Regions from separate parts of the Kluyvera sp. 142486 genome, predicted to be linked through region 2. Evidence: predicted binding sites of a transcription regulator. Region 2 holds the regulator's gene; each other region holds the start of a gene.

Region 1 (5,615 bases), on a different contig from region 2:
CCCGTACGGGAAAGCTGCGCGTGATGGGGAAGCCACAGCAGATCCTGCGGTACGAAGGTTTCAGGCTGGAAGTCGATACGCTGAATGGCGTGAAACGTGCTGTGGTGGGTAAGCATAGGGCTCCTGAAAACCCTCCCCGGAGGGGGAGGGGAAGAACAGATTATCAGAAGTGGGTGTTGATACTCATGTACCAGGTACGGCCCGGTTCGTTGTAGGTGTAAGCACCCGCACCGGCCATGTAGGCACCGGTTTTGGTGTCGCTCACGGTCTGGGCGTTACCTTCACGCCACAGGCGTTTGTCGAAGACGTTGTCCACGCCGCCGGTCAGGCTGACGTTTTTGTTGACGTCCCAGGTCGCGCTCAGGCCCACGATGCTGTACGGGCTGACTTCTGAGGCGGAGGTGCCAGTAACCGGTTTGCCCTGGTAGTCATATTTCTTAGGCTGCTGTTTGCCGTACCAGGTAAAGGTAGACTGCAGCGACACATCCTGACGAACCTGCCAGCTCAGAGTAGAGTTCAGCGTGTACTCAGGAATGATCGACAGACGTTCGCCGGTCTCTTTGTTCTTACTTTGCAGCATGTAGGTGATGTTGTTGGTCCAGCTCACCGTCTCGCTTACCGGAACGTTCAGCGTCCCTTCCAGCCCTTCAACCACCGCTTTAGGAATATTTTCCCACTGGTAGATGTCGGTGTAGGTGGTGGTCGTGCCGCTGGTAATGGAGGTGCGGCTCAGCGGAGTGGTACCCGCTTCAATTTTGTTGCGGTAATCGTTACGGAACCAGGTCACGCCCGCCAGCCAGCCGTCACGTTTGAACTCCAGACCAATTTCTTTGTTGATACTGGTCTCGGCCTTCAGGTCATCGTTACCCAGCATGTAACAGCCAATGCCGGTAGCTGCGCCGGTGGCGTAACAGCCCTGGCCTTTGCTGTACAGAATGTAGTTCGGGTTGAGCTGATACAGGCTCGGTGCTTTATAAGCACGAGCAATGCCCATTTTCAGCGTGAAGTCATCGCCTAAGCCCTGAGACAGGTTCAGCGATGGGCTCCAGTTGTTACCCACGACGCTGTGGTGATCGAAGCGCAGCGCCGGGGTCAGCATGGTACTGTCGGTCACTTCCATGTTGTTCTCAGCAAACAGCGAGAAGATCTCCGCCTGAGAATACGGGCTACGGTCGGTGCTGCTGTAGCCCGGAATATTACCGCCCATAAAGGTCTGCGTGTTGGAACTGGAGTCCTTCATACGCTGCTGGTTCCACTCGGTGCCCAGTGTCAGGTTCTGATTCACCACGAAATCGAATGGAATGTTGATTTCACTGTGCAGCGTCACATCAGCCAGATCCGTATCGCTGAACTGGTCGCTGTTAAACAGCCCTTCCAGGCCACCGGCCAGACCTTCACCAAGACGGGAGTTACGGGTGTGTTCGTACTGTGCCCAGTTGCTGGTGGTGATGCCGTTATCCCAGCCGCCGTTCCAGGTCAGCGCATAGTTCTGGCGATACATACGGTTAGTCTCTTTACCGTAGTATTTTTTCACCAGGCCTTTGCCGGTGTTGTCGTTATTGGTGTTCTGGGTATCTCCAGCGTACAGGTTGCCCTGACGGCTGTAGCCCGCTTCAAATTCCAGCGACTGCATCGGGGCAAAGTCCCAGCGCAGCTGGCCGTTGATGTCCTTGTTTTCCACCCCTTCACGACCGGCTGGCATCGTATCGGCGTAGGCCTTGGTACGCTCTGACTGATGCCCATCGTTGATGTCCCAGGCATCGGCCTGCGTTTTATCGAGGTTACCGTACAGGCGGAAGCTGAAACCTTCGCCCATCGGGCCAGTCAGGCTGAAGTTAGTACGCTTGGTGGAGCCTTCTTCTTTGTGCTCCGGTGCGTTGAAATAGGTGTTCCAGGAACCGTGCCACTCATCACCGCCTTTTTTGGTGATGATATTCACCACGCCGCCCGCCGCGCCGTTACCGTAACGAGCAGCCGCTGGGCCACGCAGGACTTCAATGCGTTCAATCATTTCTGGCGGCACCCAGCCGGTGTCGCCACGGGTATCACGCTCGCCACGCCAGCCCTGACGGACCGAGTTACGGCTGGTGACCGGCTTGCCGTCGATCAGAATCAGGGTGTTTTCCGGACCCATACCGCGAATATCGATCTGGCGGTTGTTACCGCGCTGGCCGCTGGTGGAGTTACCGGTCAGGTTAACGCCCGGCATGGTACGGATGATTTCAGAAACATCGCGAGCCGGTGGGCGCTTGCGAATTTCGTCGGCGGTGATGGTGGAGACGCCCGGTGCCTGCAGGTTCTGCTCGGCAGCGGTCACGACCATGGTTTCACCGTCGACGTCTTTATTGCTGGTAGTCTCGGCGGCAAAAGCCGGAGATGCAACGCCATAAATACCCAGGTTGACCAGGAAGGCCAGGGATTTGATTTTATTATTCATTGTGTGTCCTGCTTTTCGTCGCCAACGTCCCGTCGTGATCCATTCCCAAAAGGGGAGACGCGGCAAGGTTGTATGCCAGAAGCATGTGAAAGTGCGCGGCAATACGCTATTGCAAATGCAAATAGTTATCAATAATATTATCAATAAATTTTAAGATGTAAAAATAAATTCCACAAGAAACATGGGGTTAACGTGGTGGAAAAGTTAGCAACAGGAAGTGATGCGTGGTGGGAAACCATAAAAGGCCCACAATATGAACGGGTTGATGATAATTATCGTGTCACGTTCTGGTGGCGCGACCCTGCTGGAGGCCCGCTTACATCGCCTATTCGCCGGGTATGGATTTACATTACCGGCGTCACCGATCACCACCACAACTCTGCCCCGCAGACTCTTGAACGTGTTCCCGATACCGACGTCTGGCGCTGGACAACCACGCTGCCATCCACCTGGCGCGGCAGCTACTGCTTTGCTCCCAGCGAGCGCGACGATGATTTCTCCCCTGACATTTTTACCGCCGCCGAGCCCGATCGTCAGAAGCTGCGCGAAGGCTGGCGCAAGCTGTTGCCGCAGGCCATCTCTGACCCGCTGAATCCACAAAGCTGGAAGGGCGGGCGCGGCCATGCGGTTTCCGCGCTGGAAATGCCGCAGGCCCCGGAACAGCCCGGCTGGTCTGCACCTGCGACAATCTGGCCCGAACCGCAGTGCATCACCTGGCAAAGCGAACGGCTGGGTAACCAGCGTCGGGTGTGGATTTTTACCACCGGCGACGTCAACGAAACCGAGAGACCGCTGGCGGTGCTGCTCGACGGCCAGTTCTGGGCCGAAAGCATGCCGGTATGGCCCGCGTTAACCTCGCTCACCGAAGCCAAAAAACTGCCCGCCGCGGTCTATCTGCTGATTGACGTGATTGATAACGCGCTCCGCAGCGTCGAACTGCCCTGCAATGCGGATTTCTGGCTGGCGGTGCAGCAGGAATTGCTGCCGCAGGTACAGACAATAGCGCCGTTCAGCAACCGCGCTGACCGGACGATCGTTGCCGGGCAAAGCTTCGGCGGTCTCTCTGCGCTTTACGCCGGGCTGCATTGGCCGGAACGCTTTGGCTGCGTGCTTAGCCAGTCGGGCTCGTACTGGTGGCCGCATCGCGGCGGGCAGCAGACCGGAGAAGTTATACAGCAGCTTGAAAGCGGTGAGTTGAACCCGCAGGGGCTGCGGATTGTGCTGGAAGCGGGCATCCGTGAACCGATTATTTTTCGCGCCAACCAGGCGCTTTTGGCGCAGTTACAGCGCACACAGCAGCCGATTTTCTGGCATCAGGTTGATGGCGGACATGATGCGCTTTGCTGGCGCGGCGGGCTGACCGCCGGGCTGATAACGCTCTGGAACCCCCAGGCGGCAACGCGCGATTAACGACAGGAGTTTGGTATGCAAGTCAGTAACCCCTTCGACGTGGCGCAAGGGCAGTTTTACCTTCTGCAAAATCCTCAACGGCAGTTCAGCCTCTGGCCCCAGCAGTGTTCAGTGCCGGAAGGCTGGACGGTGGTCTGCGAGCCGCAGCCACTTGAGGCATGCAACGCCTGGCTCACCCATAACTGGACGACGCTTTATCCTGACCATTTCTCCGCCGCTGGAGGCCGCTCATGAGCCCGCGTTTACCGCTGATTGCCGCTCAACCGGGGATCTGGATGGCGGAAGCGCTGTCGACATTACCTAACGCCTGGAGCGTGGCGCACTACGTTGAGCTGAACGGGAAGATTGACGGCGGCCTGCTGGCGCGCGCTATCGTGATGGGTCTGAATCAGGCCGACACGCTGCGCATGCGCTTTAGCGAAGAGAACGGCGAAGTCTGGCAGTGGCTGGATGAAAGCATGGCGATTGCCGAACCGGCGTGCCACGACCTGCGCGGTGAGTCTGACCCACAGCAGGCGGCGCTGGCCCTGATGCAGCGTGACCTCTCGCAAAATAGCCGCGTTGACAGCGGCAACCCGCTCTATTGCCATCAGCTTTTCCGCGTGGGCGAAAACCAGTGGTTCTGGTATCAGCGTTACCATCATCTGCTGGTAGACGGCTTCAGCTTCCCGGCAATAACGCGCCAGATAAGCCTGATTTACCAGGCGCTGGTCACGGGTGATACGCTGCCGGAACCAGCGTTCACACCGTTTACCGAAGTAGTGGACGAGTATCAACGCTACCGTGACAGCGAGGCGTTCCAGCGCGATAAAACCTTCTGGGCCGAGCAGCGTAAAGCCTTGCCGTCTCCGACCTCGCTCTCCTCTGCGCCGCTGCCGGGTCGCGCGCAAAGCACCGCTATCTGGCGGCTGAAGCTCACCGCCGACCGTCGGGCGTTTACCCGCCTGACCGTCTCCGCTCCGCAGTGCCAGCCCGCGGACCTGGCGCTGGCGCTGGTGGCACTCTGGCTGGGTCGTCTTTGCGGGCGCAGCGATTATGCCGCCGGGTTTATCTTTATGCGCCGCATGGGATCGGCCGCGCTAACGGCCACCGGGCCGGTGCTTAACGTGCTGCCGCTGGGGGTGACGCTAAACGGTCAGGAAACCTTGCCGGAGCTAGCCACTCGCCTCTCCGGGCAACTGAAAAAGATGCGCCGCCATCAGCGCTATGATGCAGAGCAGATTGTGCGCGATGCCGGAAAAGCGGCAGGCGATGAAGCGCTGTTCGGACCGGTATTTAACGTCAAGATGTTTGATTATCGTCTCGGTTTCGCCGACGTTGAGGCAATAACGCATACGCTTGCCACCGGGCCGGTCAACGATCTTGAGCTGGCGCTGTTCCCCGATGAAGAGGGCGGCCTGTCGCTGGAAATTCTAGCCAACCAGCAGCGCTATGATGAAGCGACGTTGCACCAGCATATCGCTCGTTTAACCGCACTTTTACAGCAGTTCGCCGATAATCCAGCGCTGATGTGTGCCGATGCAGAACTGCTTTCGCCTGACGAATATCAGCGTCTGGCGCAAATTAACGCTACCGAAAAATCCCTGCCGCGCGCCACGCTCAGTTCGCTGGTGGCTGAGCAGGCGGCGAAAACGCCGGATGCCGTAGCGCTGGTGGACGCGAACTATCGCTTCACCTACCGCGAGATGCGCCAGCAGGTGGTCGCGCTGGCAAACATCCTGCGTGAACGCGGGGTGAAGCCCGGTGATAGCGTCGCCGTCGCATTGCC
Region 2 (5,615 bases):
GGTCTTCAACCACTTTGGTGACGTTGGTATCAGCCGGGCCACCGTTTGGTGGGTTGTACTTGATGCCGCCGTCTTCCGGTGGGTTGTGGGATGGCGTAATCACGATCCCATCGGCCAGCTTACCGCCTTTTTTGTTGTGTACCAGGATAGCGTTGGATACCGCCGGAGTCGGCGTAAAGCCATTGTCTTCCTGAACAATGACATCCACCCCGTTTGCTGCCAGCACTTCGAGAACGGAGATAAACGCCGGCTCAGAGAGCGCGTGAGTATCCTTCCCGACATAGCATGGGCCCGTAATTCCATTTTTCGCGCGCTCTTCCGCGATCGCCTGAGCAATGGCCAGAATATGCTTTTCGTTGAAGCTGTGACGACCCGCGCTCCCACGGTGGCCGGATGTACCGAACTTCACCGCATGTTCCGGGTTGCTCACGTCAGGCTGCAGCACGTAGTACTGAGCCGTCAGTTGGGCGACGTTGATCAAATCACTCTGCTGTGCAGGTTGTCCTGCACGGGTATGGTTTGCCATTGCCTGGTCCTTCTTATGCAAGGGTTAGATTGTCAGTATTAGATAGTACCGCAAACCTTCTCAATCAATTCCGTTGGGAATTGCATTGATTGCATGATGTGTTCGACCATGCTGCATTTACGGCCTGTATTAGTATTGGTAATGACCCAGTATGGCGTATCCGGAACCTGTTTTGGTTTTGTCTGGTTGCCGTTTTTGAGCAGAGTCTGCTCATCAGCAGCAAAATAGACGCGGGTACGCCCGTGAAGGGATTCGGTAGCTTCGGCAAACGCCTTGTTGTCCAGAGCGTACAGCGTGGTCAGTACCAGCATGAAGCGGTTAACCGCTTTCTTCTGTTCTGCATACTCATCAGAGAGCAGCAGCTCACGCATAGCACGAACTTTATCTTTGGCGGTTTTTACCGTTTTCACGTCAGCAACGGGAGCAGCAGCCGGGGCCGGAGCGGGAGCCGGTTCTGCTTTGACGACCGGCGCAGCGGCAGCAGCCACGGGCTGGGAAGCGGCGGAGAATTTCAGCATACGCCGTAAAATGTCGGACGCGCTCTCGCCAATGTGCAGAGTGTGAGCCGCAATATAGCGATAGAGCTCGTCATCAACTTCGATCGTTTTCATCTTAATCCGGTGCGATAATTTTTCTGAATACAATTCATTGGGATTATAAAGTCAAAACCCAACAGCGGGTAGCGCCAAACCAGGAAGACGGCAAAATTCGGAGGAGTTCCTCTCTTGCCCCTGAGCGTTAGAATGTCCAACATGATACCCTAACCCGACAATGCGAAAAAAAGAACTTTGCTATGAAATTGAATGTCCGAGCGCAATCTGCACAAAACCTGCACAATAATTCTCCCATCGTTCTCGTCCACGGGCTGTTCGGTAGTCTGGACAATCTTGGCATCCTGGCGCGCGACCTGGTCTCCGACCACGATATCCTCCAGGTAGACATGCGTAACCACGGTTTGTCGCCGCGTGCCGATGAGATGACCTACTCCGCAATGGCGCAGGATCTGCTCGATACCCTCGATGCTAACGGCATTGAGAAAGCGACGGTTATCGGCCATTCCATGGGCGGTAAAGCGGTGATGGCGCTCACCGCGCTGGCCCCAGAACGCATCGACCGACTAGTGGCGATTGATATTGCCCCCGTGAATTATCAGGTCCGTCGTCACGATGAGATTTTTGCCGCCATTAATGCGGTGACTAACGCGGGCGTGGCAACCCGCCAGCAGGCCGCCACGGTGATGCGCGAGTACCTTAAAGAAGAAGGCGTGATTCAGTTCCTGCTGAAATCCTTTGTTGACGGTGCCTGGCGATTTAACGTGCCTGTGCTGTGGGAACAGTACCCGCATATCGTTGGCTGGGAGACTATCCCGGCCTGGGACCACCCTGCCCTGTTCATCCCTGGCGGCAATTCGCCGTACGTGACCGAAGCCTATCGTGACACGCTGCTGGCTCAGTTCCCGCAGGCAAAAGCGCATGTTATTGCCGGCGCGGGCCACTGGGTTCATGCCGAAAAACCGGAAGCGGTGCTGCGAGCGATTCGTCGCTACCTCGCCGAGTGATTAAAAATGCATCGACCGCGCGCCAGAATGGCCGTGGTCGTTGGCGTGTGGGCCCCACTGATGTATGATTGCGCGCTGTCTGCACCGGGCACCGCCCGGTAGCTTGTTTCCCCGAAGTCACTCAGAACCATGGCAAAAGAACAAACGGACCGTACGACCTTAGATTTGTTCGCAAATGAGCGTCGGCCGGGAAGACCAAAAACCAATCCGCTTTCGCGTGACGAACAGCTGCGCATTAATAAGCGTAATCAGTTAAAACGCGACAAAGTGCGCGGTCTGAAGCGCGTGGAGCTGAAGCTGAACAACGAAGCCGTTGATGCACTCAACGAGCTGGCGACTGCCCGTGATATGAGCCGGAGTGAACTCATCGAAGAGATTCTGATGAGCCAACTGGCCCAACTGCACGGACAGGGGAAAGTCTGAAAAATCCCCCAAAATACGCTTTCATGTAGCAGAGTGTGCAGTCCGGCACGATAGCGGTTTCCGCGCACCTCTCTGTTCTGCTATGATTGCCCTTATCTGTGGGCAATAAGCCACCACCATATCATTAAGTTTCAAGAGGTTATTTTACTCATGGCAATCGTTGGCATCTTTTTCGGTAGCGATACCGGGAACACCGAAAATATCGCAAAAATGATTCAAAAACAGCTTGGTAAAGATGTCGCTGACGTTCACGACATTGCCAAGAGCAGCAAGGAAGATCTGGAAGCATTCGACATTCTGCTGCTGGGTATCCCAACCTGGTACTACGGTGAAGCGCAGTGCGACTGGGATGACTTCTTCCCTACGCTAGAAGAAGTGGACTTCAACGGTAAGCTGGTTGCGCTGTTTGGCTGCGGCGACCAGGAAGACTACGCGGAATACTTCTGCGACGCACTGGGCACCATTCGCGACATCATTGAACCACGCGGCGCGACTATCGTAGGCCACTGGCCGACCGCGGGCTACCATTTCGAAGCGTCTAAAGGTCTGGCAGATGACGACCACTTTGTGGGTCTGGCTATCGATGAAGACCGTCAGCCAGAACTGACCGCCGAGCGCGTTGAAAAATGGGTTAAGCAGGTTGCAGAAGAGCTGCACCTGGATGAGATCAAAAACGCCTGATTATCCTGCGGCACGATGATAAATCGTGCCGCATTAATAGGTAAAAGCAATTAAAATAATAGCTACAATTTTTTAACTTTTGAGCGCATACCTGTACAATATCTTCTGATTTAGCGCGGTCTCATCGTCAGTTTGTCGGTGAAGCCTCGTTTTTGAAAGCTTAGTTTACCCGGCTCTTGCTGTTTTCATTTCAATAGGGTCATTCTATAATGAGACGCATTAATTCGGGTGCATTCTCTGTGATACTTTCGCTGATGGAAGTTAATCGTTTAGCAACAGGACAGATTCCGCATGACTGACAATAACACCGCATTAAAGAAGGCTGGCCTGAAAGTCACACTTCCACGGTTAAAGATTCTGGAAGTCCTTCAGGAACCGGATAACCACCATGTCAGCGCGGAAGACTTATACAAACGCCTGATCGACATGGGTGAAGAGATTGGTTTAGCCACGGTTTACCGCGTATTGAACCAGTTTGATGACGCCGGTATCGTCACCCGTCACAACTTTGAAGGCGGTAAATCCGTTTTCGAGCTGACCCAACAGCATCACCACGATCACCTGATCTGCCTCGACTGCGGCAAAGTGATCGAGTTCAGCGATGATTCCATTGAAGCTCGCCAGCGTGAAATCGCGTCGAAGCACGGTATCCGCTTAACGAACCACAGTCTTTATCTTTACGGTCACTGCGCTGAAGGCGACTGCCGTGAAGATGAACACGCGCATGACGCGGTAGCAAAATAAGCGTACTGTGTGCGTCTCGAAAACCAGCCTAAGCGCTGGTTTTTTTATGCCCTGCTTTACGATATCCATAAAAAAACCGCTGCAAGCAGCGGTTTTTTGTTGTCAGCATAAGCTTATTTCTGTGGCGTGTTGTTGCTGCGAATTTCCTGCCAAATCTTATCGCAGTTCTTCGCTACCGCTTCGTCATTACCCATTTTTCTGGCGTTAATGCATTTCTGGTAATCAATAACGCGCACGCTTTCCTGGTTTGCGAACTGCTCGTGCGCTTTCTCTTGCTTCAGCACATTTAGCACGCTCTGGCAGGCCTGAATTTTATCCGGGTTGCCTTCTGCAGTGTTAATACAGGCGCTGTAGGCATCCTTCAGCTTGCTATCTTCCTTCGGTGCAGGTGATTGCGCACAGGCGGTTAACCCAGCGGCCATCAGCGCAACAATAATCAATTTTTTCATACGATGAGCCTCTTAACAGCGGCAGAGGTCTCCCCCTGCCGCGTTAGCATCAGAAAATAGTGAACGGTGCGATAACCATAAATTTCACGTCACGCTCATCCTGGAAGATGTTGCCGTAACCGCCGCCCCAGCTTGGAATATCGGAGTGGTTGTCATACTGAGTGAAGTGCAGTTTGAACAGCGTGCCTTTTGCGCGGCCATCCTGTACGGTGTAGGCCACATCGAGGCTGTAGGCAGACTCTTTGATCTTGTTATTCTTGTCGTAGAACTCGTCCGGGCTCATCTGCCAGGTCGCTGGCTTAGCATCCCATGCGTAAACGTAAGAAGCACCCACCGCCCAACCCGGCAGATCCCAGTTTTTCAGATCATACATGGTGCCAAAGAAGACCGCTTTTTCGCCGTTGGCGTTGAAGTCAGAGCGGTTATCCCACCAGATATCCAGACGACCGTTAGAGGACGCGTAGGTTGGCGTCATACGCTGCAGGAAGTAACCCTGCTGACCCTCTGCTTTAACCCAGGTCCCTTCCAGACGGAAGTCGAACACTTCTTGCAGCTTGTAGCCGAAGGTTAACGCTTGCAGCCACGCGGTACCGTCATAGATATCGTTGACGCCGTGATCGCTCACCTTGTCACGCGTACCGTAGAACTGATAGCTGGTGGTCAGCGGGCCGCCAGGGATATCAAATTTGTAGCTACCTTTGGCGAAGTACTGATCGATATAGCCTTCCGCCTGACCAAATGCGGCTTCCAGCACGAGGTCATTTTTGAAATCGTATTTCGCACCGATGGAGTGCAGGTAATCGACTTTGGTCTTCTTATCGTTCTGATAGAAGTTGTCCATTTCAAGGTGCCATGGCGCCTTGTAGTTGTTCGTCCACATGTAGGAGAAGCTCAGCGCGCCAGCATCGCCGTAGTCGAAGTTAGCACCGGCTTCAGCACCCTGATAGGTACCAGGCATAAAGCTCCAGTGTGGTGCCAGCAGCGTTTGACCGGTTGGCTGGATGTAACCTGCGCGAGCCCATGTTGGCCCTAATTTAAATTTAGCTGCCGCTTTGTACAGGCTGATACCGCTCTTATCGCCGCTGTAGTCTTCGCTGTAGCCTTTGTTCTTAGAAGAGAACGCAATTTCGTTCGGGTGACCACTGCCGTTATCTTCCGCCATTTCAATCGCGGTGAACGCAGCAATATCAATACCGAACATGTCGGCAGCATAGCCAGACTGGAAGTCGAGGTT
Region 3 (5,615 bases), on a different contig from region 2:
CCCCACTCGGTAATCGCCTGCAACCACAGGCTGACCGCAGGCGGCACCAGCGCCGCCACGTTGACCTGATGCTTTTCAATCAACGGGAAGCAAAGCGTGGCGCTTGGGTCAGCCGCCAGCACCACCGTGCCTTGCGCCAGGAACACACCCAGCGCACCAGGCGAGCTCATGGCGTAGTTATGCGCCGACGGGATCGCGCACAGATAGCGCGTCTGCGCATCAAAGCGGCAAATCTCATTACTGCGGCGAATGCTGTAGTAATAGTCGTTGTGGGTGCGGGGGATAAGCTTCGGCGTGCCGGTACTGCCGCCGGAAAGCTGAAAAAAGGCCACTTCGTCGGCGGCGGTGGGCGTTGGGGTAAAATCAACGGCCGGACGCGCAATCGCCGCTTCCAGCGCGTGTTCACCCTCGCCTTTGCGCAGCAGCACCATGCGCAGGGAGCGATGTTGTTCGCAAAACGCGTTGAGGAAACTATCGTCACTAAACAACGTATGCGAACGGTCAGCAATCAGCGCCGCCGGGGCAATCTGCTCGGCGTAGGCGTTCAGCTCGCTGCGCTGATGGCTGAACAGCGCGTTCACCGGCGCCACGCCCAGTTTCAGCAGCGCAAACAGCGTGATGTAAAACTCGACGATATTGCCCAACTGCACCAGCGCGGTTTCGCCACGCTTAAGGCCTTTGTGCTGCAACGAAGCCGCCAGGTTATCGACGTAATGATTCAGCTGGCGATAGCTAATCTGATGGTCGCCATCAATCACCGCAACCGCGTCGCTGTCCGCGTGGCGGGTCAGCATTTCGGTGAGCGGCAGATCCTGCCAGTAGCCTTTTTCGCGGTAGCGCGCCGCCAGCGCATCCGGCCAGCGGGTAAATTCCACGGTCATTCTGATTCCTTGCCGCCTATCCCTGTAGGCGTAATTGTTGAAGCCAGTTTGACATCGGACAGCGTGCAGAAACCGGAACGTACACATAGTACGTGAGGATTTCGAGCACTGCCCGGCGCCAAAATGGCGAATAAAATAGCCTAATGGGATAGGCTCTTAATGCAGGCCGAAAACATTTAGCATGGTCGAAAGTTTGACGCCGGTTTCACGCCACTCGGACTCCGGCGATGACGCCGGCACAATGCCCGCCCCGGCAAACAGACGCACGCTATTGGCTTTAACGCGCGCGCAGCGGATAGTCACTACCCACTCGCCGTTACCTTCGGCGTCACACCAGCCGACAATGCCGCCGAACAGGTCTCGCTCGAACGGCTCCAGTTCAGCAATCAGCTGCTTCGCCGCCTGATGCGGGAAACCGCTCAACGCCGGCGTTGGGTGCAGCAGGCAGGCCAGCGTCAGTGCGTTTTCTTCCGCTTTGGCCTGGCCTTCAATTGGCGTCGCGAGGTGCCACAAGGTTGGCGTGGTGATCAACTGCGGCGTGCTCGGCAGCGTAAGCTGCAGGCTGCGCGGTGCCAGCGTCTTTTTCATCGACTGGGTCACCAACTCATGCTCGTGACGGTCTTTTTCTGAAGCCAGCAGGCGATTACCCGCTTCGCGATCCAGCATGTCGTCCGGCTGACGGCGCGCGGAGCCCGCCAGCGGCAGAGAATGGAACATCGCCCCTTCTTTACGCAGCAGCAGTTCCGGGCTCGCGCCCAGCAGCACGCCGCCATCCGGCAGCGGCACGTGAAAGTTAAAGCTCGCCGGGTTTTGCGCCACCAGACGCTCCAGCAGCGCGCCGCTGTCCAGCGTCTGCTCGGCTTCAATATCAATCAGGCGGGAAAGCACCACTTTATTGACCTGCGGGGTCGCAGTCAGCGCCGCCGCGCGGGCTACCATATCGAGGAACAGCGGGCTTTCGGGGATTTCACGGCGCGCCACAACCGCCAGCGGATCGCGCGAGGCGTGATAGCGGGAAGAGTGTTGCTTTGCGGTACGCGAAAACGCGTCACAGCGTTCAGGGATATACAGCGCGGAAGGCTGCGTGGTGTCGAACGGGATGGCACCGACCATCACCGGATTGGCAATCCCGGCGGCTTTGGCTGCGGCAAACGCCGAGGCTAGCCCCTGCTGGAATGCGCTATCTGGCGCATCGCCGCCTTCAGCCGGGCAGGTGAAGCGCTGAAAGCAGCCCGAGGTGGTAAAACTACGGAACGGCGACATAAAGAAAAAGCTATCGGCCGAGAGCGTAGCCTGGTGGTGTTGTTCTTGTGTATCCGCAGCAAGTGACGTTTCCATATCATCCTCCAAAAACGATAAAGATATTACGAATAATTATCATTTATATTTTGGTTGGGTAACCTAAAAGTAAACGCCTCGTATGTCAACAGCGCTAAGCAGCATCTTGTGCTTAATAAAAAGCGCGTAGCCCTGATATTGCCCTGCCCCGACGATGGAAGAGGGCTTGCATCCAGCGCGAACAATAGTTGAAAATGAGAAGCATTAACCAATAACAATCAGGATGCTTATTCGTGAATTTCTCCGCTTTATGGCGCACCGTCGCGCTCATCGCCGGTTTCAGTGTTTTAGGAATATCCTCAGCCCAGGCAGCCGAATGGCCGCGCCAGATTAGCGACAGCCACGGCGTCCACACGCTGGAGCACAAGCCGACGCGCATCGTTTCCACCAGCGTCACCCTCACCGGTTCTCTGCTGGCGATTGATGCGCCGGTGATTGCTAGCGGCGCGACTACACCTAATAACCGCGTAGCCGATGATCAGGGCTTCCTGCGCCAGTGGGGCGACGTCGCAAAAGCGCGTAAGGTATCCCGTCTTTATATCGGCGAACCAAGCGCTGAAGCCGTCGCCGCACAAATGCCGGACCTGATCCTGATTAGCGCTACCGGCGGCGACTCCGCGCTGGCGCTGTACGACCAGCTCTCCACCATCGCCCCAACGCTTATCGTTAACTACGACGATAAAAGCTGGCAGGCGCTGTTAACCCAGCTTGGTACCATTACCGGGCAGGAGAAGCAGGCTGCCGCGCGTATAGCCGAGTTTGATAAGCAACTGGCGACGGTGAAACAGCAGATGAAACTGCCGCCGCAGCCGGTAAGCGCGCTGGTCTATACCGCCGCCGCGCATAGCGCCAACCTGTGGACCAGCGAGTCCGCGCAGGGGCAATTCCTCTCCCAGCTCGGCTTTACCCTTGCTACGCTGCCGGAAGGTCTGCACGCCAGCCAAAGCCAGGGTAAACGCCACGACATCATCCAGCTTGGCGGTGAAAACCTGGCAACCGGTCTGAACGGTAACAGCCTGTTCCTGTTCGCCGGTGACCAGAAAGACGTGGACGCGATCTACGCCAACCCGCTGCTGGCGCACCTGCCCGCGGTAAAAGAGAAACAGGTTTACGCGTTAGGCACCGAGACGTTCCGCCTTGATTATTACAGTGCGACGCGAGTGTTAGCACGGTTGTCGGCGCTGTTTGGTTAAGCTCCGAGCCGTTCCCGGCGGCGCTTCGCCTGGCCGGGCTACACGGTTTCAGTAGGCCGGATAAGGCGAAGCCGCCATCCGGCATCCCGGACGAAGCGTTTACGCCGACTCCGGGATCTCGCGCCGGAACCGTCGCAACTCGCCCAGCACCAACAGCAAAATCCCACCAACCATCGCCAGCCCCCAGCCGCTCACGCTTGCCGACGCCACCGGGGTCAACATCGCCCCCAGCCCGCCGAGCAGCGCCGCGCCGATGGCATCACCGGTGACGTTCTGCGCCGTCCACAGCCCGTTAATGCGCCCGAGCATCGCTTCCGGCGTCTGGGTCTGAATCAAGGTATATTGCAGCAGCGAACTGATGGCGCTCAGCCAGCCAAACAGCGCCAGACAGACCATCCCCAACGCCCAGTGCGGCATCATGGCAAACAGCCCGATCGCCACAAACGCGCCAACCGTCGCCAGCAGCATGATCCAGCCCGGACGCTCGTTCTGCGCTAGCCTTCCGCTGGTGAGCGCACCAAAAGCCGCCCCCAGTGGGATAGCCGCATACAGCAGGCCAATCTGTGCCGCCGACATCTGCCAGCCCTGCGCCAGCGCGGGATAAAGCACGCGCACGGCGCTGGCCATCGTCACCAGCCCGCCCAGCAGCGCAATGCCGCCAATCAGCGGGCTACCGAGCAGAAAACGGAACCCGGCCACCAGGGAAGAGAACGGATGTTCGCGCTTCTGCGGCGGTGGCGGCAGCTGCGGTAAACGCAGCAGCGTCAACGTGGTGATAAAAGTACCCAGCGCCGCCAGCAGGTAGTTCCACGACACGCCACCGGAAGCCAGCAGCAGGCCGCCGACCATCGGCGAAATCACCGAACCCAGGCGCACCGTCAGCATGGTGATCGCCCCGGCCTGCATCAGGTTTTCACGCCCCACCAGCGCAGGCGTCGCGGCCAGCAGCGCCGTTACGCCCAGCGAGGCAAAGAAACCATCCCATAATCCCAGCAGATAAATCGCCACCAGCGACGGCTCCGGCAGCAGCGCGTTCAGCCACAGGCCGATAAACCCCACGCCGCAGGTACCGCGCGCCAGCAGAATCAGCTTGCGGCGCTCGTAGCGATCAGCCAGCACGCCGCCGACCATCAGCCCGACAAACATCGCCCCGCCGGTCAGCGTGACCGAAAGCCCCACCTGCCAGGTGGAGTGGGTCATCATCTGGATTTGAACGGGTACCGCCACGCCGAGCAGGCCAAGCGAGAGAATGGAGATAAAGCGAGCAATAAAGACGGCGCGAAAGGCCGGATGCGTTTTTAGCAGGCTCAGATTCAGCAGCCAGGATTGTCGATTCATTACAAAACCTTGAACGTTTTTTCTTACCCTTTCCGAGGGCGCTCATGCTAACATAAGCGAATAAGATAGATAACGATAATTACTATCATTATCAAATCAGGGATGTCGCCATGTCGTTTTCCACCCCGGTGCTGCGCGCCCTTGCGCTGCCTGGATTGTTGATACTGCTGTTTCTCGCCGCCACGCTCAGTTTATTGATTGGTGCTAAGCCGCTCCCGGTTCACGTCGTTATCGACGCGCTTAGTGGCACCTGCCAGGGCGCCGACTGCACCATCGTGCTTGATGCCCGACTGCCGCGAACGCTGGCCGGTCTGCTGGCCGGTGGCGCGCTGGGGCTTGCCGGGGCGCTGATGCAAACCCTCACCCGCAACCCGCTTGCCGATCCCGGCATTCTTGGCGTTAACGCCGGCGCTAGCTTTGCCATCGTGTTAGGGGCAGCGCTGCTCGGCATTACTTCGCCGCAGGAACAGCTGGCGATGGCCTTTTGCGGCGCCTTGGTGGCCTCATTAATCGTCGCCTTTACCGGCAGCCAGGGCGGCGGCCAGCTTAGCCCGGTGCGCTTAACGCTGGCAGGCGTGGCGCTCGCCGCCGTGCTGGAAGGTTTCTCCAGCGGCATCGCCCTGCTCAATCAGGATGTCTACGATCAGCTGCGCTTCTGGCAGGCCGGTTCATTGGATATTCGCACCCTGCAACCCCTGAAAACGGTGCTGATCCCGGTGCTGATTGCCGGTGCCGTCGCGCTGATGATGAGCCGCTCGCTTAACAGCCTGAGCCTGGGTGCCGACACCGCTACCGCGCTCGGCAGCAAAGTGGCACGCACGCAAATTATGGGGCTGCTGGTGATCACCATTCTGTGCGCCAGCGC

The links. The regulator Fur, encoded in region 2, represses iron uptake genes when iron is present. The targets are predictions, from matches to a motif close to ATAATAATGAGAACNACTATCAA.
Region 1: fes (enterochelin esterase) is a predicted target of Fur. The motif match lies at 2,553-2,575, and genes of this name have one in related genera.
Region 3: fepB (Fe2+-enterobactin ABC transporter substrate-binding protein) is a predicted target of Fur. The motif match lies at 2,246-2,268, and genes of this name have one in related genera.

The regions. Positions count from the first base shown of each region.
Region 1 covers NZ_JBKHUI010000002.1:13,053-18,667, reverse strand. The annotation lists gene entD (enterobactin synthase subunit EntD) at 1-116, opposite strand, end outside; gene ACLGE8_RS02335 (TonB-dependent siderophore receptor) at 164-2,437, opposite strand; gene fes (enterochelin esterase) at 2,633-3,847, shown strand; gene ACLGE8_RS02325 (MbtH family protein) at 3,863-4,081, shown strand; gene entF (enterobactin non-ribosomal peptide synthetase EntF) at 4,078-5,615, shown strand, end outside.
Region 2 covers NZ_JBKHUI010000004.1:267,446-273,060, forward strand. The annotation lists gene pgm (phosphoglucomutase (alpha-D-glucose-1,6-bisphosphate-dependent)) at 1-526, opposite strand, end outside; gene seqA (replication initiation negative regulator SeqA) at 565-1,137, opposite strand; gene ybfF (esterase) at 1,320-2,084, shown strand; gene ybfE (LexA regulated protein) at 2,214-2,507, shown strand; gene fldA (flavodoxin FldA) at 2,658-3,188, shown strand; gene fur (ferric iron uptake transcriptional regulator) at 3,480-3,932, shown strand; gene chiQ (ChiQ/YbfN family lipoprotein) at 4,046-4,381, opposite strand; gene chiP (chitoporin ChiP) at 4,431-5,615, opposite strand, start outside.
Region 3 covers NZ_JBKHUI010000002.1:2,945-8,559, forward strand. The annotation lists gene entE ((2,3-dihydroxybenzoyl)adenylate synthase EntE) at 1-881, opposite strand, end outside; gene entC (isochorismate synthase EntC) at 1,038-2,219, opposite strand; gene fepB (Fe2+-enterobactin ABC transporter substrate-binding protein) at 2,453-3,412, shown strand; gene entS (enterobactin transporter EntS) at 3,512-4,750, opposite strand; gene fepD (Fe(3+)-siderophore ABC transporter permease) at 4,861-5,615, shown strand, end outside.